Regions from separate parts of the Actinomadura sp. WAC 06369 genome, predicted to be linked through region 2. Evidence: riboswitches for the same ligand, from Rfam matches in the RefSeq annotation. Region 2 holds a riboswitch; each other region holds the start of a gene.
What was found. A riboswitch is a leader RNA that binds a small molecule or an ion and turns the genes downstream of it on or off. The one in region 2 is predicted to bind cyclic di-AMP.

Region 1: linked by a shared signal. The riboswitch ahead of DMH08_RS13660 (CHAP domain-containing protein) and the one ahead of DMH08_RS02510 (M15 family metallopeptidase) in region 2 are both predicted to bind cyclic di-AMP.
Region 3: linked by a shared signal. The riboswitch ahead of DMH08_RS22365 (CHAP domain-containing protein) and the one ahead of DMH08_RS02510 (M15 family metallopeptidase) in region 2 are both predicted to bind cyclic di-AMP.

The regions. Positions count from the first base shown of each region.
Region 1 is NZ_QHJN01000040.1:15,691-25,466, reverse strand. Features, by position in the region: gene DMH08_RS13680 (peptidoglycan-binding domain-containing protein) at 1-241, opposite strand, end outside; gene DMH08_RS13675 (TetR/AcrR family transcriptional regulator) at 429-992, opposite strand; gene DMH08_RS13670 (alpha/beta fold hydrolase) at 985-1,821, opposite strand; gene DMH08_RS13665 (Na+/H+ antiporter NhaA) at 2,048-3,931, shown strand; cyclic di-AMP (ydaO/yuaA leader) riboswitch at 4,253-4,380, shown strand; gene DMH08_RS13660 (CHAP domain-containing protein) at 4,393-5,184, shown strand; gene DMH08_RS13655 (FadR/GntR family transcriptional regulator) at 5,328-6,032, shown strand; gene DMH08_RS13650 (GntP family permease) at 6,087-7,478, opposite strand; gene DMH08_RS13645 (ABC transporter permease) at 7,627-9,423, opposite strand; gene DMH08_RS41595 (oxygenase MpaB family protein) at 9,593-9,776, shown strand, end outside.
Region 2 is NZ_QHJN01000006.1:19,622-29,397, reverse strand. Features, by position in the region: gene DMH08_RS02540 (HNH endonuclease family protein) at 1-511, opposite strand, end outside; gene DMH08_RS02535 (PPOX class F420-dependent oxidoreductase) at 835-1,257, shown strand; gene DMH08_RS02530 (TIGR03620 family F420-dependent LLM class oxidoreductase) at 1,304-2,170, opposite strand; gene DMH08_RS02525 (pyridoxamine 5'-phosphate oxidase family protein) at 2,265-2,729, opposite strand; gene DMH08_RS02520 (SAM-dependent methyltransferase) at 3,285-4,082, shown strand; gene DMH08_RS02515 (TetR/AcrR family transcriptional regulator) at 4,092-4,775, opposite strand; gene DMH08_RS02510 (M15 family metallopeptidase) at 4,895-5,539, opposite strand; cyclic di-AMP (ydaO/yuaA leader) riboswitch at 5,543-5,720, opposite strand; gene DMH08_RS02505 (TetR/AcrR family transcriptional regulator) at 5,861-6,478, opposite strand; gene DMH08_RS02500 (oxygenase MpaB family protein) at 6,572-7,516, shown strand; gene DMH08_RS02495 (acyl-CoA dehydrogenase family protein) at 7,558-8,607, opposite strand; gene DMH08_RS02490 (acyl-CoA dehydrogenase family protein) at 8,604-9,776, opposite strand; gene DMH08_RS02485 (acyl-CoA dehydrogenase family protein) at 9,773-9,776, opposite strand, start outside.
Region 3 is NZ_QHJN01000084.1:7,432-17,207, forward strand. Features, by position in the region: gene DMH08_RS22360 (hypothetical protein) at 1-900, opposite strand, end outside; gene DMH08_RS22365 (CHAP domain-containing protein) at 984-1,886, opposite strand; cyclic di-AMP (ydaO/yuaA leader) riboswitch at 1,898-2,026, opposite strand; cyclic di-AMP (ydaO/yuaA leader) riboswitch at 2,265-2,455, opposite strand; gene DMH08_RS22370 (C40 family peptidase) at 2,939-3,982, opposite strand; gene DMH08_RS22375 (NYN domain-containing protein) at 4,171-5,436, opposite strand; gene DMH08_RS22380 (DEDD exonuclease domain-containing protein) at 5,673-7,517, shown strand; gene DMH08_RS22385 (rhomboid family intramembrane serine protease) at 7,558-8,304, shown strand; gene DMH08_RS22390 (Lrp/AsnC family transcriptional regulator) at 8,393-8,680, shown strand; gene trpD (anthranilate phosphoribosyltransferase) at 8,749-9,776, opposite strand, start outside.

The DNA of each region.
Region 1 (9,776 bases), on a different contig from region 2:
GGTCCCGGTCTCGCAGCGCCTGCTCGACGAGCAGCACGCTCGCCTCGGCGCCGGGCGTCCGGGTGTCGTCGGCCCTGCGCGGGTCGATCTGGGCCGCCTTGACGGTGGCCTCCATGTCGACGCTCGGCAGGGCGGCGGCCCGCGCGGCGGGCGTCCCGTGCGTCGCGAGCGGAAGGGCGAGCAGCCCGGCCGCGGCGAGCGCGGCGGCGGCGATGGCGGACGGTGTGAAGGGCAGCTTCATCGGTTCCCCTGGATGCGGGAGCTGGGGGCGAAGCCCATGGCGGAACCACCGTCACCGACCGCTCGCCGATCCACAAGAAGATCGTTGTTGTCAGCTTGTCCGCAGTGCCCTTCCGTACAGCCGCGCGCGCCGTCTGACAGCGGAAACCCCTGTCGGGGCGGGGATCGACGCCGCGGCGCGGACGCTGTCAGAGGTCGCGCAGGCCGCGGTCGGCGAAGTCGATCAGCCATTCGAAGCTCTCGTCGACGTCGGCGCTCCACTGGAAGCCGCCTCCCGACTGGAGCGTGGCGAAGCCGTGGAAGAGGCTGCGGAGCAGCCGCAGGGCGTGGTCCACGTCGGCCTCCCGGACCTCGTAGCCGCGCAGGACCGCCATGAACGCGCCGAGCAGCTTCGCGCCCGCGGCGGCCAGCGGGTCGTCCGGGCCGGACGGCTCCACGCCGATCGTCGCCGCGTACCGGCCGGGGTGCTCGACGACGAACGCGCGGAACGCGCGCGCGGCGGCGGCGAGGGCGTCGCGGCCCGCGTAGCCCCGGACCGCGTCGCCGACGGCGTCGGCCGCCTCGGTCAGCGCCAGCGCCGCGATGCGCCGGTTGAGGTCCTCCTGGCCGTCCACGTGCTTGTACAGGGACGGCGTCCGCACGCCGACCCGCGCGGCGACCAGGCTCATCGTCAGGCCGCCGAAGCCGACCTCGTCGGCGAGGGCCGCGCCCGCCGCGACGACGGCCGCCGCGTCCAGCCCGGCCCTAGGCACGGGCGTCCGCCTCGCGGAGGAAGTCGAGCACCAGCGCGGCCGTCTGGTCGGGGAACTGGTCGTGGGGGTAGTGCCCGGCGCCCTCGATCATCTCGAGCCGGCCGAGGCCGGACGGGAGGGCGGCCACGATCGCCTCCCCTTCGGCGCGCGGGTCCGCCCAGTCGGGGTCGAGGGTGCCCATCACCACGAGGACCGGGCCGCGGACGCCGCCGAGGTGCTCGCCCGCGTCGGTCGGGGCGCTGCGTCCCATGCGCTGCATGGCCTTCATCCGGCCCGGCTCGCGCATCAGGGCGTCGATGCGGCGGATCCGCTCGTCCCAGTCGTCCGGCTTGGTGCCCGGGTAGGCGACGTCGAGGTAGGAGCGCCACAGCGGCAGGCTGCCGAGGGCGCCGGCGCCGAGCAGCCGCAGCATGCCGCGCCTGAACCGCTTGACCCGCAGGTCGCCGGGCCGGACGGACTGCTTGCGGGTGAACGGCGCCAGCTCGACGACGGCGGTGATCAGCTCGGGCTCCAGCGCGGCGGCGATGGTGGCGGCGCCGCCGGAGACCGAGTGGCCGACGAGGACGGCCGGGCCGCCCAGGTGGCGGATCAGGGCGAGCAGGTCGCCGGCGATGGCGGTGCGGCTCCAGTCGGACCAGTCGACGCTGGACTCGCCGCAGCCGCGCAGGTCGACCGCGGCGACCCGGTGGCCGGCCGCCACCAGGGCCGGGATCATCGCGCGGTACGCGGCGCGGCTGTCGCCCATGCCGTGGGCGAGGACGATCAGCGGGCCGGAACCCGTCACGTCGTAGGCGATCGTGCCGCCGTCGACGGCGAGGTACTCGGTCATGGCGCCTCCTTGGCTAAGAGCGTTAGCTAAAAGCTAATGTCATTCGCCAACGGTGTCAACATCCGGCGGGTCATGTTCGGCGGGTCATGTTCGGCGGGGATGCGGGAAGGGGTCCACGCGGTGATCGCCGCGGGGACCCGGCGGCGGACGGACGGGCGCGGCGGCGCCCGGAAGGGGGACATGCTCATGGCGGACCGTGCGCCGAGCGGCGGTTGAGCGTCCGGCCATGGCGCGCGGATCCGGCGACTACACGGGGCGGACGCAGTGCGGCGGCGCCGCCCGCACCCCGCTGCGCGACTTCCTGCGCACGGAGACCGGGAGCGCGGCCGTCCTGGTCGCGGCGGCCGCCGCCGCGCTCGTGTGGGCCAACGCGGCGCCCGCGGCGTACGAGGCGTTCTGGGGGACGCACCTGTCCGTCCGGCTCGGCGCGTACGGGATCTCGCTCGACCTGACCGAATGGGTCAACAGCGGGCTCATGACCCTGTTCTTCTTCGTGGTCGGGCTGGAGGCCCGCCGCGAGTTCGACCTGGGGGAGCTGCGCGAGCGCAGAAGGCTGACCCTGCCGCTCGCCGCCGGGCTCACCGGCATGGTCGTGCCGATCGCCCTCTATCTCGCGATCAACGCGGGGCACGGCACGGAGGGCGGGTGGGGCGTGGCGATGTCCACCGACACCGCGTTCGCCCTCGGCCTGCTGGCCGTCGTCGGCCGCCGCCTGCCGCCGGGCCTGCGGGTGTTCATCCTCACGATGAGCGTCGTCGACGACTTCCTGGCCCTCGGCGTCATCGCCGTCGCCTACGGCGACCGCCTCTCCGTGCCCGCGCTCGCCGCCGCCGCCGTCACGTTCGCCGTCATCCTGGGCGTGCGGCGCCTCGGCGTGCGGCGGGGCACGGTCTACGCGCCGCTGGGCGTGGTCATGTGGGCGGCGCTCCTCGAATCGGGCATCGACCCGATCGTGACCGGGCTGGTCATGGGGCTGCTCACCTACGCCTACCCGGCGCAGCGCGCCGACCTGGAGCGGGCCAGCGGGCTGTTCCGGCTGTTCCGCGAGCAGCCCACCCCCGAACTCGAACGGGACGTGCGCGCCCGCATCGCGTCGGCGATCTCCCCGAACGACCGCCTCCAGCGCCTGTACCACCCGTGGACGAGCTACGTGATCGTCCCGGTGTTCGCGCTGGCCAACGCCGGGATCCACGTCGGCGGCGGCGAGCTCGCGCGGGCCTTCACGTCGCCGGTGACCCTCGGCGTCCTCATCGGGTACGCCGTCGGCAAGCCGCTCGGCGTCGTCGCCGCGGCCGCGCTGACCACCGCCGCGTCCCGCGGGCGGGTCCGGATCCCGGTCGGCTGGGGGGCGCTGACCGCCGGCGGCACGCTGTCCGCGGCAGGGTTCACGGTCTCCCTCCTCATCGCGACGCACGCCTTCGAGGGCGAGGTGCTGGACGACGCGAAGATCGGCGTCCTGAGCACCCTCGCGGCCGCGTTCCTGACCTCCCGGCTCGTCACCGCCGTCCTCGCCGCGCTGCCGCCCGGGCTGCGGCTCCGGGCGCTGCTGGGGCGGGCGGAGGCGATCGTCGACCTGGCCGTGCCCGTCGACCCCGAGCGCGACCACGTGCGCGGGCCGCGGCACGCCCCGGTGACGATCGTCGAGTACGGCGACTACGAGTGCCCGTACTGCGGCCGCGCCGAACCGGTCGTCCGCGGGCTCCTCGCGGACTTCGGGGACGAGGTCCGGTACGTCTGGCGGCACCTGCCGCTGACCGACGTCCACCTCCACGCCCAGCTCGCCGCCGAGGCCGCGGAGGCCGCCGCGCGCCAGGGCCGCTTCTGGGAGATGCACGACGCGCTGCTCGCCGACCAGGGCGACCTGCAAGCCGACGACCTGCGCGGGCACGCGACCCGCGTCGGCCTGGACCTCGCGCGTTTCGCCCGGGACATGGACGCCCGCGCCGGGGCCGCGCACGTCGCCGCGGACATCGAGTCGGCCGACCTCAGCACCGTCGCGGGCACGCCCACCTTCTTCGTCAACGGGCGGCGGCACCACGGCGCCTACGACATCGCGAGCCTGTCCGCCGCGATCCGCGCCGCTCGCGCGCGCGCCGCCCTTTCGGACTGACGGGCAAAGATCGGGAAGAACATCCGGCGGGTGGGTGTTGGTAAGTCCTTGGAAGGCACTTGACCAGGGAAAAGATCGCTTTTGACTTGGTTTGCTTTCCCGGGGATGGTTGGTACCTTCGACCTGAACCACGCGGCACTTCGAGTGCCGCGGTCGGCCGTGCCAGGGATGCGGCCGTCGTCGCGGAGCGGATCACGCACGCGACGCGCGCCAGGAACGCGCGCCCTCCGGGAGCGGTCGCTCACCGGAGCCCGAGAGCAGTCGCTCAGCGAAATCCGACAATCCAGCGCCGCATCGCGGCGCGCAGGCCGAGTCCGCACGAGGCCCTGAGGGCCGAGCGGAGCCGGGGACCCGAGTACCAGGGGTGAATCGGCGCGTCCCGAGCGCGCCGTAGGGCTCTTCCATGCCCGAATCCGTCAGCTAACCCGGTAGGCGCCATGGGAGACAAGGAGATTCCCTGCATGACCGGTCGTTTCGATCGACTTAGCGAGTCCGTGAAGCGCTTCAACCCGCAGGCCGCCGTGAAGCGGCTGAGCCCGGAGGAGCGGGCCGTCGGCGTCGCCGTCGGCGCGGTGCTGGCCGGGACCGTCGGGCTGACGGCCTTCCACCCCCTCGGCGGGGCCGACGCGGCCACCGAGGCGCACGGCGCGGCCGGCGGCGGTACCGTCGCGGCGGCGCAGAACTCCGGGAAGACGGAGGCGTCGGGCGCGATGACCGCGGCCGAGGCGAAGGCCGAGGGCTGGAAGGTCCCGCCGCGCGCCGTCGCGGCGTCCGAGGTGATCGACCTGGCCAAGGAGCAGGTCGGCATCGAGGAGGAGGGGCCCGGCGACATGACCAAGTTCCACGACTGGTACGTCTCGACGCCGCACGCCGAGGCGACCGCGGCCCGCGACGGCGGCTTCTCGGTCGACGCCTACAAGGGCGCCCAGTGGTGCGACATGTTCGTGTCCTGGCTCGGCTCGCAGACCGGCGTCAAGAACATGGGCTGGGACGCCTACACCGTCCAGCACGCGAGCTGGTTCAAGGACCAGGACCGCTGGGGCCAGGAGGCCAAGCCCGGCGCGGTCGTCTTCTACGACTGGGGCGCGGGTTCGGGCGGCTCCATCGGCGCCATCGACCACGTCGGCATCGTCGAGAAGGACAACGGCGACGGCACCATCGACACCATCGAGGGCAACGTCGACAACTCCGTCCAGGAGAAGACCCGCGACAAGGGCCAGGTCGTCGGCTACGGCTACCCCGACTACGCCTGATCCCCTTACGCGCCTGATCCAACACGCGCCCGATCCAACGCGCGTCCCGAAGGCGCCCGGCATCCCCGCCGGGCGCCTTCGGCGTCTCCGGACGGGCGCCCGGGCGCCGGGCCGCCGGACCGCCCGCGGGTACCCTGGCGGGCATGCCGACCCTGCACGAGGAGGTCCTCGCCAAGCTCGGACCGCTGATCGTCTCGGGGGCGCTGGAGCCGGGGGCGAAGGTCAACCTGGAGTGGGTGCAGCAGGAGTTCGGCGTCTCCCGGACGGTCGCCCGGGAGGCCGTGCAGGTGCTCGCGTCGATGCGGCTGGTCGCCAGCCGCCGCCGGACCGGCGTCACGGTGCTGCCGGCGGACGAGTGGGACTCCTACGACCGCGCCGTGATCAGGTGGCGGCTCGGCGGGCCGGACCGGGACGTCCACCTGCACCAGCTCTCGGAGCTGCGCACCGCGATCGAGCCGCCCGCCGCCGCGCTGGCCGCCCGGCACGCGGACGTCCGGCAGCGCGGCCGGATCACCGAGCTGGGGGCGGCGCTGGAGACGGCGGGCGCGGCCGGCGACCTGGCCGCGTTCCTCGAGCACGACATCGCCTACCACCGGCTGCTGCTGGAGGCATCGGGAAACGTGATGTTCGCCGGCCTCGCGCACGTCGTGGAGGAGGTGCTGCGGGGCCGCACGCTGCACCGGCTGATGCCGCCGCGGCCCAAGCCGGAGGCGCTCCGCCTCCACCTGGTGGTGGCCGAGGCCGTCGCGGGCCGCGAGTCCGAGGTCGCGCGGGCCGCGATGACGGCGATCTGCGTCGAGGTCGCCGACGAGATGGGCCGGCTGGGCGGGAACGGCGCCCGCTCCTGACCGGGCGCCGTCCTGACCGGGCGCCGTCCTGACCGGCGCCCGGCCCCGCCGGGGCTAGACGACCAGCCAGAGGACCGCGGCGATCGCGAACACCGACAGGCCGAGCGTCGTCTCCAGGACGGTCCAGGTCTTGAGCGTGGTCTTCTCGTCCATCCCGAACAGGCGGCTGACCAGCCAGAAGCCCGAGTCGTTCACGTGCGACAGGACGGTGGCGCCCGCCGCGATGGCGGCCACGAGCAGGACCAGCTTGACGTCGCCGAGATCGGCGTCGGCGACCGCGCCCGCGATCAGCCCGCCGGTCGTGGTCAGCGCGACGGTCGCCGAGCCCTGCGCGACGCGCAGCAGCGCCGCGATGACGAACGCCTGCAGGATCAGCGAGATGCCGAGGTCGGACAGGCTCTCGCTCAGCGCGTCGCCGATGCCGCTGAGCTCCAGCACCCCGCCGAACATGCCGCCCGCGCCGGTGATCAGGATGATGGCGCACACCGGCCCGAGCGCCCGGTCGACGATCCCGCTGACGGTGGCCATCGACGCGTTGGGGCGGCCGAGCAGCAGGATCGCCGCGAGCACCGTGATCAGCAGGGCCACCGGGGTGATGCCGAGCAGGCTCAGGTAGCCGACCCACGCCTGGTCCCCGTCGAGGACGTCGGTGTCGACCAGTGTCGTGAGCACCGTGTTGAAGGAGATCAGCACCAGCGGGATGAGCAGCAGGGCGAGGACCGTGCCGAAGGACGGCGCCCGCCATCCGGCCCCCTCGGCCTTGTCGCCGTCCCGCACCTCGCCGAAGATGATGTCCGGCACCGGTACGTGCACCCTGGCGCCGAGGAAGCGGGACACCAGCATCACGCCGACGTACCACGCGGTCACCGCGATGGGGATGCCGATGAGCAGCGTGAGCCCGACGTTGGCGCCGATCAGGTTCGCCGCCGCGACGGGACCCGGATGGGGCGGGACGACCGCGTGCATCGCGGCGAACGCGCCCGCCGCGGGCAGCGCGTAGTACAGCACGGACCCGCCGAAGCGCCGCGCCACGGTGAGGATGATCGGGACGAAGACGACGAGCCCGGCGTCGAAGAAGATCGGGAACCCGAACAGCAGCGACGCGACGCCCAGCGCGAGCGGGGCGCGCTTCTCGCCGAACCGGCCGATGAGCGTGTCGGCGAGCGTCTGCGCGCCGCCGGTGACCTCCAGCAGCCGGCCGAGCATGACGCCGAACGCCACCAGCAGGGCGACGCCGCCGATCGTGTCGGCGAACCCGTACATCAGCACGTCCGGGATGTCGCCGGGCTCGAACCCGACGGCGACGGCCGTCAGCACGCTCACCAGCACCAGGGCCACGAAGGCGTGCAGCTTCACCTTCATGATCAGGAAGAGCAGCACCGCCACGGCGCCCGCCGCGATCAGCAGCAGCGTGACGGTGCCGTACTGCGGCTCGATCGCTTCCACGGCGCCTCCGTCCGTCCGGCCCGTCGGTCATCGGGTGCGTACGCTCACGATGCCGCAAAGGTATGACCTTTACAAGGCTCTGGTCCGCCCCGCGTTCGGGCCGGGCTACCGGCCCTTTTACCCACGAAAGCGCGAGGGATCGCCGCGTTCAGCCCGCTTCCGGGGCGAGGGTCCGGGCGACGGACCGGCGGGCCGCGAGGCGGGCGGGGACGGCGGTGAGCGCCGCCGTCACGGGCAGGGCGGCGAGCGCGGCGGCGAGCAGCAGCCACGCGGGCGGCCACACCGTGTTCCCCGCGCTGAACGGCAGGCACAGGGCGAGGCCCAGGGGGATGCCCGCGAGGGCGCCGGGCAGCGTCGGCAGCAGTTGCGCGGCGGACAGCCCGGCGGTGACCTGCGCGGGGGTGGCGCCGAAGGCGCGCGCGACGGCCATCGTCGGCCGGGCGTCCTGCGCCGTCGTCCAGGTGACCGCGACGGTGTTGACGGCGGCGAGGACGATCAGCGCGAGGGTGACGGCCAGGATGACGTGGCGCTCCTGGGCGTCCCGCAGCGCGGTCGCCATCGCCGAGCCCGGGTAGCCCTTCGTCGGCTGGGCGTAGATCACCAGCAGGCCGATGACCGTGGTCATCGTGCAGGCGGTGTTGCAGGCGTGCAGGAAGGCGCGGCCGGGGCGGCGGGCGACCAGCCGCAGCCCGAGCAGCAGCGGGGTCGGCAGCAGCGCCGACACCCGCGTCAGGCGGGCCCGGTGCGCGGGCGGGCGGGGGCCGTCGGCGAGGGCGGCGGCGGTGCCGGCGCGCAGCGCCCGCACGGTCGGGCCGAGCGTGGTCAGCGCGGCCACCGCCAGGGCGAGGACGGTCGTGACCGCCGCGGTGTCCGCGGACGGCCCGACCGCGGTGGTGATCAGGCTGCCGCTGGGGTTCACCACGGCGCGCCCGGCCAGCCGCGCGGCGAGCAGGCCGAGGACGTTCGCGACGAGCGCCAGGGCGAGGTACTCGGCGAACAGGACGGCGGCGACGAGGCCGGGCGTGCCGCCGACCGCCTTGAGCAGCCCGACCCGGCGGGTCTGCCGCACGGCGCGTCCCGCGGCGAGCGTGGCGACGCCGCCGACGGCGAGGAAGGCGAGCAGCCAGCTCCCGACGGCCAGGATCGGCTTGCTGCCCCGCAGGATGACCTCGTCCTGCTCGGCGATCATCTGCCAGGGCGTGAAGTTCACCCAGGTGTCCGCGAACGCCGGGGCGAGCGCGGGGTCGTCCCGGGTCAGCTTCGCGGCCGCGCCGGGATCCTTCAGCTTCAGGTAGGTGAAGGAGGTGACCGGGACGTCGCCGGACGACGCCAGCGCGCGGGTGTCCGGCTCGGCCAGCCAGACCAGGCCGCCGCCGTCGCTCGGCCCGCCGTTCGGGCCGATCCCCGGCGCCCACGGGTAGACCGAGCGGGCCGCGGTCACCGCGATGCCGACGACGGGCAGCGTGCGCCCGGCGACCGTGACGTCGTCGCCGACGCGGACGTCCAGCGCGGCGGCGAAACCGCGTTCGAGCACGGCCCCGCCGGGCCGGACCCAGCCGCCCGAGGTCACCAGCGGGCGGTCGACCGGGCCCGGCGCCTCCGCGACGGCCTGCACCACCGCCGCGCCCGTGGCGCCGCCCGCCGTGAGCGACGTGTGGTACTGGCGGTGCGGGCCGCTGTGCGCGACGACCCCGGGCGCGTCCGCCAGGGACTCCAGCGCCCGGACGGTCTCCGGGTCGGTGCCGGGCGAGTACGCGGCGACGTCCGGTCCGGCCGTGGCGGCCCGGGTGTGCTCGTAGAGCCGCTCGGTCGCGCCCTGCATCGACATGCCGAGGCTCAGCATCGCGGTGGCGGCGGTGATCGAGACGACCAGGACGGCGGCCTGGGCGGGATGCCGGCGCACGTCGGCCAGGACGAGGCGGAAGACGAGCAGGAAGCGGCCCACGGCGTTCGATCTCCTATGCCTAACGGTTAGCCAATTGATAGCGGTCCGCCGAGACGGGTGTCAAAGCCGGAGGTTCCGTCCGGGCATTGGCCGCGCGGGGCCGATGTGAGATGGTGAGACGAAGTGAGTATGAACGTCTCACACGTCCGAGCGTCTCCCGGAGGCCGCCATGACCGACCTGGACGTCCGTCCCATCACCGCCGGCGCCATCCCCGGCCCCGACTCCCTCACCTGGCGGTACGCGGGCGACTGGCGCGGGGCGCTGACCGGCCGCGCCACGCTGCTGCTCCAGGTGGCCCACCCGGTCGTCGGGGCGGGCGTCGGGCAGCACTCCGGGTTCCTGGAGGACCGGT
Region 2 (9,776 bases):
GCGGCGTCCACTCGGCCGGGTCCTGGTCGCCCTTGGACTGGTTGACGTTGTCGGTGACCGCCCAGAGCTGGGAGCTGCCCAGGTCGTTCGCGAACGTCCGGCGGCGGGACGTCGTCCAGCTCGACGCCCCGGAGCGCCACGCCTCGGCGAGCGCCACCATGTGGTCGATGTCGATGTCGGACGGCTGCCGCCACGTGGCCCCGTCGTAGGGGCTGTACCAGGAGCCGCTCGTGGGGTAGCAGTCCGAGCCGACCGCGACGTTCTCGCCGTCCCGCTTGAGGACGGCCTCGCGGGTGCTGCAGGAGTCGCCCTGGTCGATCCAGTGCGGGAACTTCTCGCGGTCGTAGCCGGTCATCGAGCCTTCGGCCCGGACGGTGAGTTCCGCGAGGTGGGTGCGGGCGGTGGTCTCGCCCGGAGGGGGCGGCGGGGCCGCCGAGGCGGGCGGTGCCGCGGCGACGAGGACGGCCGCGGCGGCGGCCGTCGCCGCAGCGGCGGCGGGGAGTCTTTTCATGGGAGACCTCTCGACGGGGGGTTTCAGCCGCAGCGTCTCCTAAGTCCGTTATGGACAAACATCAATGCGCAAAACGGGAAATGTCTGACCGTTAACGAGGCGTGAGCGACCTCGTGCGATGAGAAAGAAGGGGAATTCCAGCCCTCAGAACGGGCGAAATTCGGCCCGGCCGATATCCGGTCGGCGGGCCGGGTGGAGAGAAGGGGGCGCGGACCCGCGCCCGGAACGGCCGGTCACGCGGGCCGGGTGCCCGCAGGTGTCGGCGCGACTACCGAGGGTAGGTGCCCACGAGCCCGACGCTTCCGGAGAACGGGGAGTCCGCAATGTCGAAGCCGCCGCTGCCGCGGGAGGCCGGCGCACTGCTCGCCAGGCCCAACCCGTGCGTCATCGCCACCGTGCGCTCGGACGGCGCGCCGGTCTCCACGCCGACCTGGTACCTGTGGGAGGACGGCCGGGCCGTCGTCAACATGGACGAGGGCAGGGTGCGCCTCGGGCACCTCCGGCGCGACCCGCGGGTCTCCCTCACCGTCCTCGACCGCGAGGACTGGTACACCCACGTGACGCTCATCGGCCACGTCACCGAGATCCACGAGGACGCGGACCTGCGGGACATCGACCGGCTCTCCCGCCACTACACCGGCGAGCCCTACCCCGACCGGACGCGCGCGCGGTTCACCGCATGGGTCCGGGTGGACCGCTGGCACGGCTGGGGCAGGCTGAAGGACAGCGACCAGGCGTCGTCCTGATCGCCGTCCGTTCCGTCGCCGGTTCCGTCGTCGGTTCCGTCGTCCGTCAGCCGGAGAGCAGCGCGGGGGCGAGGCGGCGCCACGCGTCGCGCGGGAAGGCGTCCTGGTCGGCGGTGAGGACCTGGACGCAGACGTGGTCGGCGCCGGCGGCCCGGTGCTCGTCCACCCGGTTCTTGATCGCCTCCTCGTCGCCCCACGCGATGAGGGCGTCGAACAGGCGGTCGCTCACCGACTCCACGTCCTCGGACGAGAACCCGGAGCGCAGCAGGTTGTTGGCGTAGTTCGGCAGCGACAGGTAGCCGCGCAGCCAGCCGGTCCCGATCGCCCGCGCCTCGTCCCGCGTCCCGCACAGGATCGCGGTCTGCTCCGGGAGGACGAGCGGGCCGTCGCCGAGCGCCTCGCGGGTCCGGCGGGTGTGCTCCACCGGGACGAGGTAGGGGTGCACCCCGCGGCTCCGCTCCTTCGCGGTCTGCTGCATCTTGGGGCCGAGCGCGGCCAGCACCCGGCTCGCGGCGGGCACCGGCGGCTCCGCCGCGTCGAGCCCGTCGAGGAAGGACGTCATCGCGGCGAGCGGCCTGCGGTACCGGCCGGCCTCCTTCGCGTCGACCAGCGGGGCGTGGCTCACCCCGATGCCCATCAGGAAGCGGTCGCCGTGCGCGGCGGTCAGCGACGCGTGCGCGGCGGCGGCGTCCGCCGGCGCGTGCATCCACAGGTTCAGGATGCCGGTCGCGACGACCGTCCGGTCGGTCGCCTCGAGGAGCCCGCCGACCGCGTCGAACAGCGGTCCGCCGACGTCCGGGATCCACAGCGCGGCGTACCCGAGCTCCTCGAGTTCCGCGGCGGCCTCCGCCGCCTCGCCGCGGTCGCCGTACCGCAGCTGCTGACTCCACACTCCGACGCCGGAAATCTCCACGTCACCCATCCCTTTCGGTCGCGGTCGTGATGATCACGCTACTCGCGCGCGGCCGCGGCCCGGGCGGTCGCCCCCGCCGCGCCGGGGGCGCCGGTCAGGCGAGCCAGCGGCCGTCGCGCATCAGCTCGCGGCCGCGCAGCTCGTTCTCCTCGCGCCAGGCCAGGACGCGCCGCGGCGCGACGCGGAACCAGCGGTACGGCGCGGACTGCGCGCGCGGGTCGAAGCCGGTCCGCGCGGCGAACCGGTCGGCCCGCTCCCGCGGCAGCGCGTCGATCTCGAGGACCTCGACCTCGCCGTCGATCACGGTCACGTCGCGGGTGGGCCCGAGGCCCAGCCGGACGGTGCGGGACGCGGCCAGGTTCCGGCCGGTGCGGCTGTCGCGCGGGGTGGCGAGGGTGAGCCGCTCCCCGTCCCAGTCGAACGACAGCGGCACCAGGTGCGGCAGGCCGTCCGGCGACGCGCTCGCCACCCAGACGTCGACGTCGCGGGCCAGGCGGTGCTCGGTGTCGCGGCGGCGCTCGGCGCGGGAGCGGAAGGCGGCGGTGGACGTGCTGGTCATGGTCACTCCTGGGGTCGGGGCCCGGCGGGCCGGTCGTTCGCCGTGGCACCAGCATGTCGCGGCGGGCGTCCGGGCGCCTCCGTGCCGACCACGGAAAGGGCCACGGACGGACGGCACGGAAAGCGGGCCGGACGGCGGGGCCGGTCAGCCCTCGCCGCCCGTGCCGCCGTGGGACGCCCCGACGGGCTCGGACTCGGGCGACCCGCGCTGCCGCAGGAAGAAGAACAGGGACAGGCCGTTGCCGTAGAGGAACCCGGCGATCCGGCCGCGCCCCTCCGGACCCCACGCGCGCCCGCGCCCGGTCGCCCCACACCTCGGCCCCGGCCGCCTCGCTCCCCGCGAGGCCGAGCCGCAGGATCTGCCGGTCGCACCGGGCGCCGGCCGTCTCCAGCCCGTCGACCGCCCGCGGGACGAGCGCGGCGCGCACCAAGCCGGCGGCGGTGCGGTGGTACGCGACCGGCCGCGAGGAGTTCCGTCCGGACAGGACCAACGGAACGTTTCGCCGATACCCTTCCGGTAAATGATCACACCGGCTCCCGCTAGGAAGCGACCTTCATGACCGAGAACCCCCCAGCGGACCTGCGCACCGACGAGCCGCATCCGGCCCGGGTGTACGACTTCTACCTCGGCGGCAAGGACCATTTCGCGGCCGACCGCGCCTTCGGCGGGCAGGTGCTGCAGATCTGCCCGCAGCTGCGGCCGCTGGCGCGGGCCAACCGCAGGTTCCTGGCCCGCTCCGTGGCCCTGCTCGCGCGCGAGCACGGCGTCCGCCAGTTCCTCGACCTCGGCACCGGGCTGCCGACGTCGCCCAACCTGCACGAGGTCGCGCAGGGCGTCGCGCCCGAGTCCCGCGTGGTGTACGTCGACAACGACCCGATCGTGCTCGCCCACGCCCGCGCGCTGCTGACCAGCCGTCCGGAGGGGGCGACCGCCTACATCGACTCCGACGTCGCCGACATCGACCGCATCGTGCGGGAGGCGGCCCGGACGCTCGACTTCGGCGAGCCGGTCGCGGTCAGCGCGCTGGCCCTGTTCCACTTCCTGCCCGACCCCACGCCCGCCGAACTGCTGGCCCGCCTCCGCGACCGGCTCGCGCCGGGCAGCTTCCTGACGATCAGCCACGTGCTCCCGTCCCTCCAGGACGTCGCGACGGCGTACCAGGGGACGATGGGCCTCGGGACGCTGCGCGACCGCGACCAGATCACCGCGCTGTTCGCCGACTTCGAGCTGCTGGAGCCCGGCCTGGTCGACCCGTTCCGCTGGCGGCCCGAGCTGGACCCCGCCGAGCGGGAGCCCGGCGACGAGATCGAGGGTCTGGGGGCGTGCGGGGTCGCCCGCAAGCCCGGGAGGTGACCCGGCGGCTCACCGCGCCCGCGGGCCGGCGCCCCCGTCCTCCGCTCCGGTCCTCGCCGGTGTGATCGCGCGGAGGCAGAACGCCGTGACGCGTTCCACGTCGCCGTCCGTGGGTTCGGTGCCGCCCCACACGTAGTCCGCGAGCAGGCCGAAGGTCGCGTGGGCGGCGAGCGAGGCGTCGAGGAGGGGGTCGTCGCTGCCGAGTTCGCGGAAGGGGCCGGGCAGCAGTTCGGCGAGGCGGCCGCTGGCGACGGGCGGTTTGGAGCCTGCCAGTTCGCTCAGCGCCCCCGCGTTCCACAGGACCGCGCGCGTCGTGGCGGCGATCTCCTCGCGGGCTTGGGTGAACACGCCGCCGACCCAGGCCCGCACCCGCCGCTCCGGGGTCGGCTCCTTGGCCATCCGGTGCGCGACGTAGCCGTGCAGGCGTTCGGTGCCGTCCTCGAGCAGCGCGGCGACCAGCGCGTCCTTCGAGCGGAAGTGGCGGTAGAACGCCTCGTTGGACAGCCCCGCGGCGCTCACGATGTCCGCGACGCGCGGGCGCGACGCCGTCCCGCGCTCCCGCATGACCTCGAGCGCGGCGTCGAGGAGGCGGCGCACCTCGCCGGCGTAGGCCGCGCCCCGCTTGGCCAGGGTGCGCCGGGCGATGCGGTCCGCGACGTCGTCCGACCGGCCGGGAAGATGATTCTCGCTCACACGAATGGGATTCTTGCACCGGGCGGGGCGGGGCGCAACGCCCGCCCGCAGCGCTCGGGGGCGAGCGGGCGGGCCGCCCGCCCCCGGACGTTCGGCGCCCCCGGGGGCACCCCGGGAGGTCAGTCGTTCTGGCCGACGTCGAACTCCCAGTGCCAGGGCTCGTACGGGTTGCTGTAGGCCCAGGCCGGGTGGATCCAGCCGTACTCCTCGGCGTTGTCCTCCAGCCACTCGAACTGCGGCGTGCCCTCTTCCTCGACGCCGCCGCACAGGTCGGCGGCGATGCCGAGCCCGTGCTTGCTGTTGCCGGGCGCCGCGGCCATGCCCGCGGGCATGCTCGCGTACAGCTCCGCCTGCCGCTCGTAGCTCCGGTAGGAGCTGCGGACGCACATCTCCTCGCCGAACCGCTCGTGGTAGGCGGCGTTCAGCTCGTAGAACGCGGCGGCGGCGTCGGCCCGGAGCGACTCGTCCTCCTGCGGCAGCGGGCACAGCTCCTCGTCCGGGATGCGCCCGTTGCCGTGGTCGAGGTCGGCGGCCTCCTTCGGCTTGCAGTCGGCCGGGAGCTTCGGGGGGCCGCTCTCGCGCTCCTCGGGGGCCGCCGACGGCGCGGCGCGGTGCGCCGAGAGCGCCGCGGCGCGCCGGTCGCCGCCGGGGTCCTCGTCGCCGCCCGACGACGCGAGGGCGAGGGACCCGGCGAAGATGCCCGCGAGGGCCATGCCGGCCAGCGGGGCGGTGACTTTCGTTGAAATGGCGTGCCGACCTATCACGGCTACTCCTTCCATGCCGCCTACCGGGTTAGCTGACGGATTCGGGCATGGAAGACGCCCTACGGCGCCTCGTGGCGAGGCGCCGATTCACCCCTGCGAAGCGACGCGGACCGGCCGGTCCGGGCGTCGATCGCGCTGGTTCCCCGGCTCCGCGCGGACGCGGACTCGGCGTCGCCGCCGTCCCCCGCACGCACGCGCGCCGGGGTGACGCGGACACTGATCGATGGTCTGGGCGCCCCTCCGGGCGCCGATGTGGGCATGACGGTACCAAAGCCCCAAAAGACCGCAAATGGGAGGCCAAGTCCGCCCCACCGGCGGCGGTCAGCCCCGCAGGTAGCCGATGACGAGGTCGGCGAGCTCGTCCACCATGCGCTCGTGCGGGACGGGCGGGCGGTCGAGCACGTACCGCACCGAGACCGAGCCGACGATCTCGGTCAGCATCCACAGCGTCGTGTCGACGTCCAGGTCCTCGCGGAAATCGGACCGGTTCAGCAGGAGCTGGACGCGGACCAGGTCGGTCAGCCGCCGCTGGAGCCCCGCGAGCTTGTCGAACGGGCCGAGCCGCGGGATCTGCTCGACGATGATGCGCAGCAGGTCGGCGTGCTCCTCGAAGAGCCGGATCTGGACGTCCAGGAGGGCGCGGCCCGCGACCGGCCACGGCTCGGTCATCGTGGCGTCGATCTGGGCGCCGAGCCGCTCGGTGAGGTGGTCGGCGAACCGGTCGACCACCGCGACCATGATGGCGTCCTTGTTCGGGAAGTACTGGTAAAGCGATCCGTTGCTGATCCCGGCGGCCGCGGCGATGCGGTTGGTGGACGCGCCGTCGTACCCGCGGTCGGCGAGAACGCGAGTGGCGGCGTCCAGGATCCTTTCGACCGTGCGGCGCGACCGGTCCTGCCGGGGGACCCTCCGGGGCGTCAGTCCAGGTGGGCGGCTCATGCGGCACCTCACAGCGAACGCGACTTGTAAGCGACTACTTATTCGCGTTCAACTTATCCCGTAGCCCCCTGCGCGCGGAAGGAAGACGAGGAGATGACGACCGAGCAGTTGACGACCGGGCGGTCGGCGACCGAGCAGCCGGCGACCGGGAAGATCGTCCCGGCCGCGGAGCGCGGCCGAGAACCGGTCCCCTTCGGACCGGGCTCGATCCTGTGGGACACGATGGGCCTGTACAGCTCCGCGGTCGCGGGCAACAGCGTCTTCATCCTGCAGACGATGCACCCGGCGATCGGCGCCGTGGTGGACCGGCTGTCGAGCTTCCGCACCGACCCGGTGGGACGCGCCATGCGCAGCTTCGCGTCGGTGCAGACCTGGGTGTACGGCGGGCAGGAGGCCATCGACGAGGGCCGCCGCCTCCGGGAGATGCACAAGCCGCTCAGCGCGGTCGACGAGGACGGGAACCGGCACCACGCGCTGTCCGCCGAGCCGTGGGCGTGGGTGCACCTGACCGGCTTCTACGCCGCGGTGACCGCGTCCCGCTACTTCGCGCCGGAACCGATGGGCGACGAGGAGCAGCGGCGGGTCTACGAGGAGTTCCTCGACCTCGGCCGCATCCTGCGGGTGCCCGAGCGGATGTTCCCGGCGACGGTCGCCGACTACTGGGACTACTTCGACGACATGGTCGAGAACACGCTCGTCCCGCACAAGGTCGCCCTCGAAGTCCTCGGCAGCATGGACAAGGTGCCCCCGAACGTCCCGGCGCGGCTGCGGCCGATGGTGGCGCCGCTGAGCCTCGTCGGGGGCAGGCTCGGACGGCTGATCACGGTCGGCACGCTGCCGCCGGCGGCCCGCGACAAGCTCGGCCTGTCCTGGTCGGCGTCGGACGAGCGCCGCCTGCGCGCCGTCGCGGCGGTCATCGGCCGCGGCACGCCGCTGCTGCCCGAGCGGCTCCGCTACATGCCGATCGCCTACCGGGCGCGGGAGGCGGCGCGGGCGCAGGAGAAGCTGCGCAAGGTCCTCGCCGACCGCCCCCTCTGACCGCCCCGCCCACCGCCCCGCCCACCGGGCCGGCCGCCGCGTCACGCGCGGGCGTAGCGTTCGGCCAGGCGGGCGCGGTGCCGCGCGGGCGTCCCGAACAGGGAGCGGTTGAGGGCCGCGCGCTTGAGGTACACGTGGACGCCGCTCTCCCACGTGTACCCCATGCCGCCGTGCAGCTGCATCGCCTTTCCCGCGACCTCGACCGCGGCCGCGCAGGCGTACGACTTCGCCATGGCGGCGGTGACGGCGGCGTCCGGCCCGCCGTCCGCCGCGACCGCCGCGGCCACCAGTTCGCGGGCCACCGACACCCGGACGAGCATGTCGGCGCACGCGTGCTTCACCGCCTGGAACGACCCGATCGGACGGCCGAACTGGCGCCGGGCGCCCGCGTGCGCGACGGTCGCGTCGAGCATCGCCTCGGCGAGCCCGAGGCTGTCGCAGGCGACGGCGACGGCGGCGCGGTCGCGCAGCCGCCGCGGCGCGTCCGGGACGCGGTAGCGGTGCACCGCCCCGGGCCGGACGGCGACGCCGTCGGCGGTCACGCGGCCGAGGCTGCGGGTGGCGTCGAGGACGGGGCGGTCCTCGATGCCCAGGTCGGCCGCGGCGACGTCGACGACGACGGCGCGGCCGTCCGGGTCCAGGGCCGGGACGAGGACGCGGTCCGCGGCGGCGGCGTCGAGGACGAACCCGGCCGAGCCGTCCAGCCGCGGCCCACCGCGCGGCCCGTCCGTGACCCGGAACGCCTCCGCGCCGTCGATGCCGTCGGCGTCCATCGCGACGACGGGGACGGCGGTGCCCGCGACGGTCTCGCGGAGCAGCCCGTCGCGGGCCGGGCCCGGGCGCAGCAGGCCGAGCGCCCCGATCGCGAGCGCCGCGACCGACGGGTACGGGCCGGGCGCGGCGGCCCGGCCGATCTCCCGCAGGACGACCGCGGCCTCGGCGAACGTGCCGCCCGCGCCGCCGAACGCGGCGGGGACCTCCAGGCCGGTCCAGCCGGCGGCGGCGACGGCGCGCCAGTCCGCCCGCTTCGCGAGCAGCCCGGACGCGGACGCGCGCAGCTCGTCGTGGAACTCGGACAGGTCGGCGGTCATCGGCCCTCCCCCGGTTCGCGGGGCAGGCCGAGCCCGCGCTCGCCGATGATGGTGCGCTGGATCTCGCTGGTGCCGCCCGGGATCGTCCACTCCCACGAGGCGATGAAGTCCAGCGGCCAGGCGCCCGACTCCCACCCGCTCGACAGGGGTTTGCGCAGGTCGGTGTGGCCGGTCAGCCCGGCTGCCTCGGCGCCGAGGTCGGTGATGCGCTGCAGCAGCTCGCTGTAGAGCAGCTTCACGATCGAGGCGTCCGCCGGGCCGGGGCCGCCGCTCGCGACCAGGTTCGCGCAGAGGGCGCGCAGCCCCGCCAGCTCGGTCTCCAGGGCGGCGAGCCGGTCCGCGGTCGGCGGGTCGTCGAGCGCGCCGGTCCGCCCGCACAGGCCGACGAGCCGGCGGAAGCCGCCCGCGAGGCGTTCGGCGAGTTCGAGCATGGTCATGCCGCGTTCGGCGCCGAGGGTCCGCTGCGCCACGCGCCAGCCCCCGTTCTCGGGCCCGATCCGGTTCGCGGCGGGGACGGCGACGTCGTCCAGGAAGATCTCGCAGAAGTGCGCCTCGCCGGTGGCCTGCCGGGTGGGGCGCACCTCGATGCCGGGCGTCCGCATGTCCATGAGGAAGTAGGAGATGCCGTGCCGCTTCGGCGCGTCCGGGTCGGTGCGGGCCAGCAGGAGGCACCAGTCGGCGTGCGCGGCGCCGCTCGCCCAGCACTTCTGCCCGTTGACGACGTAGGCGTCGCCCTCCCGGCGCGCGGACGTCCGCAGCGCGGCGAGGTCGGATCCGGCGTCGGGCTCGGAGAAGCCCTGCGCCCAGATCTCGCCGTCGAGGATCGCGGGCAGGTGCCGGCGGCGCTGGGCGTCGGTGCCCGCCGCGAGCAGCGTGGCCGCCGCGTGGTGGATCGCGACGAACGCCAGGACGAGGCGGGGCGCGTCGTGGGCGGCGAGTTCCTCGTAGAGGACGGCCTGCTCGGCGACGGGCATCCCGCCGCCCCACGCGGCGGGCCAGTGCGGGACGGCGTACCCGGCCCGCCGCAGCTCCTGGAACCACTCCTTCTGGAAGGCGGCGAACTCCTCGTCGGGGACGCCGGTCTGGGCGCGCCGCCAGTCCTTCGGGACGTGGTCCCGGCACCAGTCGCGGACGCCCGCCCGGACGTCGTCGAGGCGGGCGGCCGTCAC
Region 3 (9,776 bases), on a different contig from region 2:
CTCGTGCGTGAGGACGACCCGGCGGCCGAGGTCGTTGAGGCGGCCGAACGGCGCGGGCGAGACGACGACGCGGTCCCGCCCGCCCTTCCCGCCGGGGCCGGGGGTGACGGCGGCGAGGGCGGCGAACGACGCGACGTCCGTCCCCGGCCCGGCGAGCTCCGCGGCCAGGGCGGGGTCGGCGGGCGCGAGCGCCACCGCGCGGCGCGCCCAGCCGGTGCCGACGACGTCGGTGACGGCCGGCACCGCGGCGTCGAGCAGCGCGGCGAGGCCGTCCAGCCCGGTCGTGTCGCCGATGACGAGGCTCGCGGCGCCCGCGGCGACGGCGAGCGGCCCGGCGTCCCAGATCGCGGCGTCGTCGGCGAACCCGCGGGCCGAGCCGTCGCCGGTCACGGCCCACGCGCCGGAGCGCGGCGCGAACGTCAGCTGGCGGACGCGCGCGGCGTCGCCGTCGTCGAAGCCGCGGAACCGGTAGCGGGTCTCGACGCGGACGACCACCGCGTCGCCGTCCTCGTCGAGGCGGGGGTCGACGACCTCCTCGCGCCAGCGGCCGAGCGGGAGCCGGCGCAGGTTGTCGAAGCGGCGCGCCTCCGCGTCGCGGAACCCTTCGGGCGCGGCGGCGACGGTCGCGAGGAACGCGGCGCGGTCGCCGGTCCGGACCGCCTCGGCGCGGCGGGCGAGGACGGCCGCGGCCCGCGCGGGCTCGAACGGGCCCGCCGCCCGCGCCGTGTCGCCCGTCCGGTCCGCGGTCCGGCCGGGGGCTGGGCCGGCCGCGCCGGAGCGGGCGCCGAGCAGGCCCGCGCCGCCCGCCGCGAGCAGCGCGGCCCCGCCCGCGCCGAGGGCGAGAACCCTGCGGCGCGAGACGGGGCCGCGCGCGCCGTCCGGGGCGGGGTCGTCCTTCATGGGCGCGATCCTATGCACCCGGACCTGTGCCCCCGGACGCATGTACCCGGAGGACCCGCCCGGACGGTGTCAATCCGGTCGTGTCACTTCTCGGCGTACTCGGGGTAGCCGTAGCCGACGATGGTCGAGGTCGAGCGCTCGCGGATCTTGACGGCGCTGTCGGTGTTGCCCTCCACCGTCTTGACGGTGCCGTCGTCGATCTTCTCGATCACCATGCCGACGTGGTCGATGGCGTCGATGGAGCTGCTGCCGCCCCAGTCGAAGAAGACGATGGCGCCCGGTTCGGGCTCGGTGCCCCAGCGGCCCTCGTCCTTGAACCACTGCGCGTGCGTGACGGTGTAGGCGTCGTGCCCGAACTGGTCGTCGGCCCCGATCTGGGAGCCGATCCACGAGATGAACATGCTGCACCAGGCGGCGTCGCTGTAGCCGGCGAGGGAACCGCCGTCCCGCTCGACCGTCTTCTTGGACCGTTCCGATTCGACGTACCAGTCGTTGAACTTCGTCTCGCCGTTGGCGTCCTCCTTGATGCCCACCTGCTTCTCCGCCATCGCGATGGCGTCCTGCGCGGTGGGCTTGCTCTTCTTCTTCTCCTCCGACCCGCCGTCCCCGGACGCGCCGGACCCGGCGTCGCCGGAGCCGCCGCCGGACCCGGAGCCGGAACCGGCGCCCGCGTCGTCTCCGCCGGGCTCCCCGGCGTCGTCGGACGCCGCGGAGCCGCCGGAGCCCCGGTCGCCGCCGTCCTGCACGACCGCGAACTCGGCCGCGGTCTTGGCGGTTCCGGAGTCGAACTGCAGGACCGACGCCTGCGCGGTCGCCGCGGCGGTGCCGAGGACGGCCGCGCCGACGACGACGCCGCCGGTGGTGCGCCACGAGAGGGGAATGGCGCTCCACGACCGGGGGGACCTCCGCAGGGCGGAGGGGAGGGGGTTGGAAAGGGGGAACGGGCCGGGCGTGCGTCGCCTGGCGGCCCGGTGCTTGCCTGCCACGGGGATTGCTCCTTGGCTTCCATTCCGCCTACCGGGTTAGCTGACGGGTTCGGGCGTGGAAGCCGCCCTACGGCCTGGGGGCAGGCCGATTCACCCCGAAAGAACTGGTGGGTCCCCGGCTCCGCGGGCGGCCGTGCGCGGCCGCGGCGGACTCGGCGGCGGCGCGCCCGGGGGCGGGCGCGCCGGTGCGGATGGTCGGCCTCCCGGGGCGCGGTGCCCGCGGGGAGGCGGAGGGCGCGGCCGCCGGTCGGCCGGCGGCCGCGCCCTGGAATGCCGTTTCGGCTAGATGGTCCTCACATGTCCGTCAAAGGGCATGCGGGACGCGTCGAGAATCGTCTCCCGACGAATTTCTGAGGGGATGTCGGACAGAATTCACACTCCGTTTCTTCCAGACGCCTACCGGGTTAGCTGACGGGTTCGGGCGGGAAGTGGCCCTACGGCCGTCCGCTGGACGTGTCCAGGGGACGGACCGATTCACCCCGGCGTCGGAATGCCCGTCCGGAACGGTCCGGACTCCGACGCGAATGGGTCCCCGGCTCCGCGCGAGGCGGATTCGGCGTGCCGCTGCGATCGAGCGGCGCTGCTGTTGTGATGACGGCGGGCCCTGTCCAGGGGAACCGCCCGGGCCGTGCCCTCACCTCGTGGAACGCTGACAGCTCCATGCACGCTGCCGCGTGCGCACGGGGCGGGTGGCCGGCCTGGTCTCGCGGAGGCGGGGCCTCGGCGGGACCGCCGCGGCACCGTCGCGGTGCCGCGGGCGGCACGGGGGACGTGCCGCCGGGGGGAGGCGACACGTGGGGCGTGCCGCCGGAAGGGGGGAGACGGCGCGTGGGGCGCGCCGCCCGTCGCACGACCACTGGATGTGCCGTGCGGGCCGCGGCGTCTGGAGGGCGCCGCGAGTGAGGACAACGTACCAAAGCTTCAAGCGGAGGCAAATCCCCACTAAAACGACAACGGACCAGGTAGGACCTGGTCCGTCGTCTCCGGCGCCCGCTCCGGGACCTCGGCCGAGGCCCGCGTCGCGGGGCGCTCCTGGCACCCGGGGGTGTGTGTCAGGGGCGCCCGGCGCCGTAGTAGTTGTTCAGGTAGTAACCCGAGGTGATGCTCACGACCTCGACGTTCTTGCCGGTACGCGGCGCGTGGATCATCTGGCCGTTGCCGACGTACATGCCCACGTGCCCGAGGCCGCTGAAGAACACCAGGTCGCCGGGCTGCAGGTCGCTCTTCGCGACCCGCTTGGTGGCGGCCCACTGCGAGTTCGTGGTGCGCGTGATGCTCACGCCCGCCGCGCCCCACGCCTTCATGGTGAGACCGGAGCAGTCGTAGGTGCTCGGGCCCTCGGCGCCGTACTCGTACGGCTTGCCGAGCTGGGCGTAGGCGAAGTCGAGCGCCGTGCCCGCAGCGCCGCTGGCGGGACCGTTGTAGGTACCGCCGACGCTGCCCGAACCGCTCGAGGAGGAGGTCGTGCCGCCGAGGCGGCGGACAAGCTTCTGCTGCTTGTCGATCTCCTTCTCGACCTTGGCCTTCTGCTTCTTGATCTCGTCGGACTTGGCCTTGACCTCCTCGTAGGCGGTCTTGGCCGCCGCCTGCTCCCGGCGGAGCCGCTGAGCGGTGGCGATGAACTGCGTGAGCTCGGAGCTGCGCTCGCGCGACAGCAGCGAGAAGACCGCGGACTGGTCGAGGATCGCCTGCGGGTCGTCGCTGCTGGCGAAGCTCGCCACGTTCGTGGCGTCGTCGCCGCCCTTCTTGTAGGCGTTGGCGGCCATCTGGGCGACGGTCCGGCGCTGCTCCTCGAACTTCGCCTGCTCTTCGGTCGCGCTCTTGTTCGCCGCCTGGTACTTCTTCTTGGCGATCTTGAGCTTCTCACCGATGTCGTTGTACTTCTCGACGTACTGGTCGACCTTCTTGTTCAGTTCGTCGAGCTTCTCCTGCGCCTCCGCGGCCGTGGGCTGCGGGTCGGCGTGCGCCGCCACCGGGGCGGACACCAGCGAGGTCGTCACGGCGAGGCAGGCGGCGACCGCCAGCCCGCGAAACGCTCTCGCCGTCCCGAGCCCGCCCTTGCGGCGCGTGGGCTCCCCGATGTGATCATCGGTCACGGTCGAAATCAGCCCCTCTCGTCGACGACACAATCAGCCGACGACAGTAGCGAGGCCCCACACCGCTCACAACCGGTTCATCACTATTTGCTTGCCTTCTCCGCCGAACACCCACTTTTGGTCACCACAAGATCACACAACGCCGGAGGCGGCGGCGTCCCGGCCCGCGGGCCTGGGAGATTTCTCACTCAGGAACGGCCGAGCCGCCGCAGCAGAAGCGTCGACGGGCAGGGCCGCGCATTCGCCCGCCGCGCCGCGTCGGCCACCTCGCGGTCCGACGAGACCACCACCACGGCCCGGCCCGGCGGCTCCGCCCGCACCAGCTCGCCGATCAGCTCGTCGGCCGTCTGCCCCGGGCTGCTGAACTTCACCCGGACGCCGCGCGGCGCGGCGATCGCCACCGGCCCGTCCAGCTCGGCGCCGTCGAACACGCACGTCACCTCGGCGCGGGTCTGCGCCGCGAGCCCGCCGAGCCCCGACACCAGCCGGCTGCGCTGGTCGGCCAGCGGCAGCTCCCCGTACCCCGTCTTCGTGACGTTGTAGCCGTCCACCACCAGATGCACCTGCGGCAGCGTCAGCAACCGGTCCAGCAACTGCGGGTCGCTGTCCGACAGCGCCCGCCCCGGCAGCGTCCGGTGCGTCAGGGTGTCCGGCTCCATGCCGCCGACCGCGTCCGCCGGCCGCCCGATGGTGGACGGCAGCGCCAGCTCCCGCCGGACGCCCTGCGCCGCGTCCTGCAGCGCGTCGAGCAGCATCCGCAGCCGGACGTCGTCCACGTTGCGGCCCTCGCGGGCGGCGCGCTTCGCCGCCTCCGCCGCCGCCTCCGCCCGCTCCGCCCGCGACCGCAGCTTGCGCAGCTCCTTGTCGGACGCCGCCGCGCGCTCCCGCGCGGCCGTCAGCTCCCGCTCCGCGTCGGCGGTCACCTCGGCGGCGTGCTCCTGCGCGGCCCGCGCCTTCGCGCGCGCGTCGTGCAGCTTGCGGCGCAGCTCCGCGACCTCCGCCTTCGCCCCGCGCAGCTCCGCCCGCAGCTTGTCGAGCTCCCCGGAACGGGCCGTCCGGGCCGCCGCGACCTCCTCCTTCAGCGCGGCGACGCGCCGCTCGGCGTCCTGCTCCTGCGACGCCGTCGCGGACCGCTCCAACTCCTCCCGCGCCGCCTCGACGAGCGCCGTCCAGCCGGGCGGCCGCAGCAGGTACCCCAGCATCGCCACCCGCACCGGGTCGGCGGCGGGCGGGACGTCGCCGCCCTCGACCGCCTCGGCCAGCTCGGGCTGCGCCGCGCGCAGCGGCCCCGCGACGCTCGCCCGGAAGCCGGCGTCCTTCTCCAGCAGCGCCGCGATGTGCTGCCCGGCGAGCTTGGCGCGCTTGCGGCGCTCGAACCGCGCGAACCGGCGCAGCGGCATCGGAACCTCACCGGGCGGCAGCGCACCGAGCAGGTCGGCGGCCGTCTCCACCACGCCGTGCCGCACCGCCTCGGGCAGCGGCCGCTCCAGCCGCTCTTCGGGCCCGCTGTCGATGATCCCGCTCCTTCCGGGGTTCCGCCGGTGCGCTCTCCGGGAAAGACAGGTCTTCCCGGGCGCCCCGCACCCTAACCGGCGTCCCCCCGTCCGGCCGACCCCGCCACCCTAGCGGCACGGTCGCCCCCGGGTGGCGTCCTCGGTGACTGTCGGTGGCGTCCTCTACGGTCGCCGTCATGACGACTGCGCACGGGAACGATGTGCCGGACGTCGGGGTCCAGGGCACCCTGGACGACCTCGGGACGCCCCTGGCCGAGGTGACCTTCGTCGTGGTCGACCTCGAGACCACGGGCGGTTCCGCGGCCGACTCGGCCATCACCGAGATCGGCGCCGTGAAGGTGCGCGGCGGCGAACCGCTCGGCGAGTTCGGCACGCTGGTCGACCCCGGCGGCCCGGTCCCCCCGTTCATCACCGCCCTGACGGGCATCACCACCGCGATGGTGACGGCCGCGCCCAAGATGGACTCGGTGCTGCCCGCGTTCCTGGAGTTCGCGCAGGGCGCCGTCCTCGTCGCGCACAACGCGCCCTTCGACATCGGGTTCCTCAAGGCGGCGTGCGCCGCGCAGGGGCGCGCCTGGCCCGCCTTCCCCGTCGTCGACACCGTCGACCTCGCGCGCCGCGTCCTGTCCCGCGACGAGGTGCCCAACTGCAAGCTCGGCACGCTCGCCCGGTTCTTCCGCACCGCCACCGAGCCGACGCACCGCGCGCTCGCCGACGCCCGCGCCACCGTCGAGGTGCTGCACGGCCTCATCGAGCGGCTCGGCTCCTTCGGCGTCACCTCGCTGGAGGACATGCGCGGCTTCGCCAAGGCGCCCACCCCCGAGCAGCGCCGCAAGCGCCACCTCGCCGACGGCGTGCCGAGCGCCCCCGGCGTCTACCTCTTCGAGGACGGCTCCGGCGAGGTGCTGTACGTCGGCAAGAGCGGCGACCTGCGCTCCCGCGTGCGCAGCTACTTCACCGGCTCGGAGACCCGCCGCCGCGCCCGCGAGATGGTCGGCCTCGCCGAGAACGTCCGGACGATCCCGTGCGCCACCGGGCTGGAGGCCGAGGTCCGGGAGCTGCGGCTCATCGCCGAGCACAAGCCCCGCTACAACAAGCGGTCGAAGTTCCCCGAGCGGGCCATCTGGCTCAAGCTCACCGACGAGCCGTTCCCCCGGCTGTCCATCGTCCGCGAGTGCCGCGACGACGGCGCCTGCTACCTCGGCCCCGTCCCGTCCCGCCACCAGGCCGAAGAGGCGCGCGCCGCACTGCACGAGGCCGTCCCGCTGCGGCAGTGCACCCAGCGGCTCACCCCGCGCCTCATCGACGCCGGACGGGCCCGCTCCTGCGCCCTCGCCGAGCTGGGCCGCTGCGGCGCCCCCTGCGAGGGGCGCGAGTCCGCCGCCGACTACGCCGCCCACGCCGACACCGCCCGCGCCGTCATGCGCGGCGACGTCCGCCCGGTGGTCGCCGCCGCGCGGGTCCGCATCGACCGGCTCGCCGCCGAGCTGCGCTACGAGGAGGCCGCCGCGCAGCGCGACCGGCTGCACGCGTTCGTCCGGGCCGCCGCCCGCGGGCAGCGGCTCGCCGCGCTCGCCGGCCTGCCCGAGCTCGTCGCGGCCCGGCCCGCGTTCGACGGCGGCTGGGAGCTGTCGGTCGTCCGGTACGGGCGGCTCGCCGCCGCCGGAACGGTGCCGCCGCAGGCCCGCCCCCGCCCCTACGTCGACGCGCTCATCGCCACCGCCGAGACGGTGTTCCCGCCGTCCGGCGGCGCGCCCGGCGGCGTCGCGCTCGGCGCGCCGCCGTCCACCGGCGCCACCGCCGAGGAGATGGAGTGCGTGCTGCGCTGGCTCGACCGGCCCGGCGTCCGCCTGGTCGAGGTCGGCGGGACGTGGACGTGCCCGGCGCACGGCGCCGAGGGGCAGCGCGAACGCCTCGACCGCGTCGTGAGCGAACGGACCGTCCGCGACCGCGCGTACGGCGACCACGCCCCCGGCGCGCTCGCGCCCGCGCCCCGGCGCCCCCCGCGCCGACCCCGCTAGAGTGACGTGATCGTCCGTACCCCGGGGGGACCACCCGCACATGGCACTGCCGCTCTACGACAGCCAGCCCGCGCGCCGCGTGCCCTGGGTGACGTACGTGCTGGTCGCGGCCAACGTCGTGGTCTTCCTGCTCACCCCCATGTCGAACTTCGCCACCTGGTACGGCGACGGCGAGGTCCGCGAGTGCAACGCCGCGCACTTCAGCTACGAGTACGGGGCGGTGCCGAAGGAGCTGACGACGGGGGAGCGGCAGCCGCTGCCGACGGACGTCCGGTACGAGTGCGGCCCCTCCGACCACGGCAAGATCCCCTGGACGTCGGCGTTCACCTCGATGTTCGTCCACTCGGACGCGCTGCACCTGCTCGGCAACGTCGTCGCGCTGTTCGTCATCGGGATGGGCCTGGAGGACCGCCTCGGACGGTGGCGGTACCTCGCCGCCTACCTGGTGTTCGGGCTCGCCGCCGTCTACGGCTTCGCCTACACCTCGCCGGACTCGACGGTGCCGCTCATCGGCGCGTCCGGCGCCATCGCCGGGGTGATGGGCGCCTACGTCATCCTCAACCCGCGGGGCCGCGTCGTCACCTGGGTGCTGCCCGTCATCGTGATGCGGCTGCCGGTGTGGGTCGTGCTCGGCTACTGGTTCGTCATGCAGTGGCTCTCGCTCGGCCAGGAGAGCAACGTCGCGTACGCCGCGCACATCTGCGGGTTCGTCGCGGGGGCGCTGTTCGCCGTCCTCGCGCGCCGCGCGGGCCCCGCCCGCCGGTTCGCCGCGCTGAGCCGCGGCTGACGGCCGCTCCGGCGCCGCCTCCGGCGCCGCGTCCGGCCGGCGGAACGTCCCGATAGAGTCGGGTCGTCACGCAACAGGGGAGGGTGCAGTGGTCACTGCGATCGTGTTCGTCAAGGCCGACGTCGCGCGCATCCACGAGGTGGCCGAGGCGATCGCCGCGCTGGACGGCGTCAGCGAGGTCTACTCCGTCACCGGGGACAGCGACCTCATGGCGATGGTCCGGGTCCGGCGGCACGAGGAGCTGAACGACGTCATCCCCGGGCGGCTCAACAAGGTCCCCGGCGTCGTCGGCACCGAGACGCACATCGCGTTCCGCACCTACTCCAAGCACGACATCGAGGCCGCGTTCTCCCTCGGCCTGCCCGACGCAGACTGACCCGACCGACGCCGGACGCGCAGGGCCCGGCCCGCCCGGAGGCGGGCCGGACGGCTCGGTCGTACCGCTCAGCCGCGCAGGCCCTGCGACACCTCGACCCAGCGCTCCAGCAGCTCGTTCGCCGCGCCCGAGTCGATCGCGCGCCCGGCCCGCTCGTACGCGGCGCCGAGCGCCCCGGTCAGCTCGTCGGCGGGCGGCGCGCCGTCGTAGGCCGTCATCAGCGCGGCCGCGTTCAGCAGCACCATGTCGCGGACCGGGCCGGCCGCGCCCGCGAACAGGTCCCGGGCGACGCGCCCGTTGAACGCCGCGTCGGCGCCGCGCAGGTCGTCCGGCACGGCGCGCGGGATGCCGAGGTCGGCCGGGTCGAACGTCGTCTCGGTCGCCGTGCCGTCGCGGACGACCCACACCGTCGAGGTGCCCGTGGTGGTCAGCTCGTCCAGGCCGTCGTCGCCGCGGAACACCAGCGAGGAGCAGCCGCGCGCCGCGAACACGCCCGCGATGACGCCCGCCATCCGCGGGTGGAACACCCCGACGGCCTGCGCGGTCGGCCGCGCCGGGTTCGTCAGCGGGCCGAGGAAGTTGAACACCGTGGGGGTGCCGAGCTCGCTGCGCGTCCGTCCGGCGTACTTCAGCGCGGGGTGGAACCGGGGCGCGAAGCAGAAGGTGATGCCGGTCTCCTCGACCACCCGGGCGGTGGCCCCGGGGGACAGGTCGATGGCGACGCCGAGGTGCTCCAGCAGGTCCGCGGACCCGCACGACGACGACGCCGCCCGGTTGCCGTGCTTGACGACGGTGACGCCCGCCGCCGCCGCGACCACCGCCGCCATCGTGGACACGTTCACCGTGTGGGCGCGGTCGCCGCCGGTCCCGACCAGGTCGGCGATGGGGCCCGGCACGTGGATCGGCGTGGCGTTGTCCATCATGCCCTCGGCGAGCCCGGCGACCTCCGCGACGGTCTCGCCCTTGGCGCGCATCGCGACGGCGAAGCCCGCGATCTGCGCGTCGGTGGCCTCCCCGGCCATGATCGTGTTCATGGCCCAGGACGTCTCCTCGCTCGTCAGCGACTCGCCGTCGAGCAGCGCGTTGAGCAGAGCGG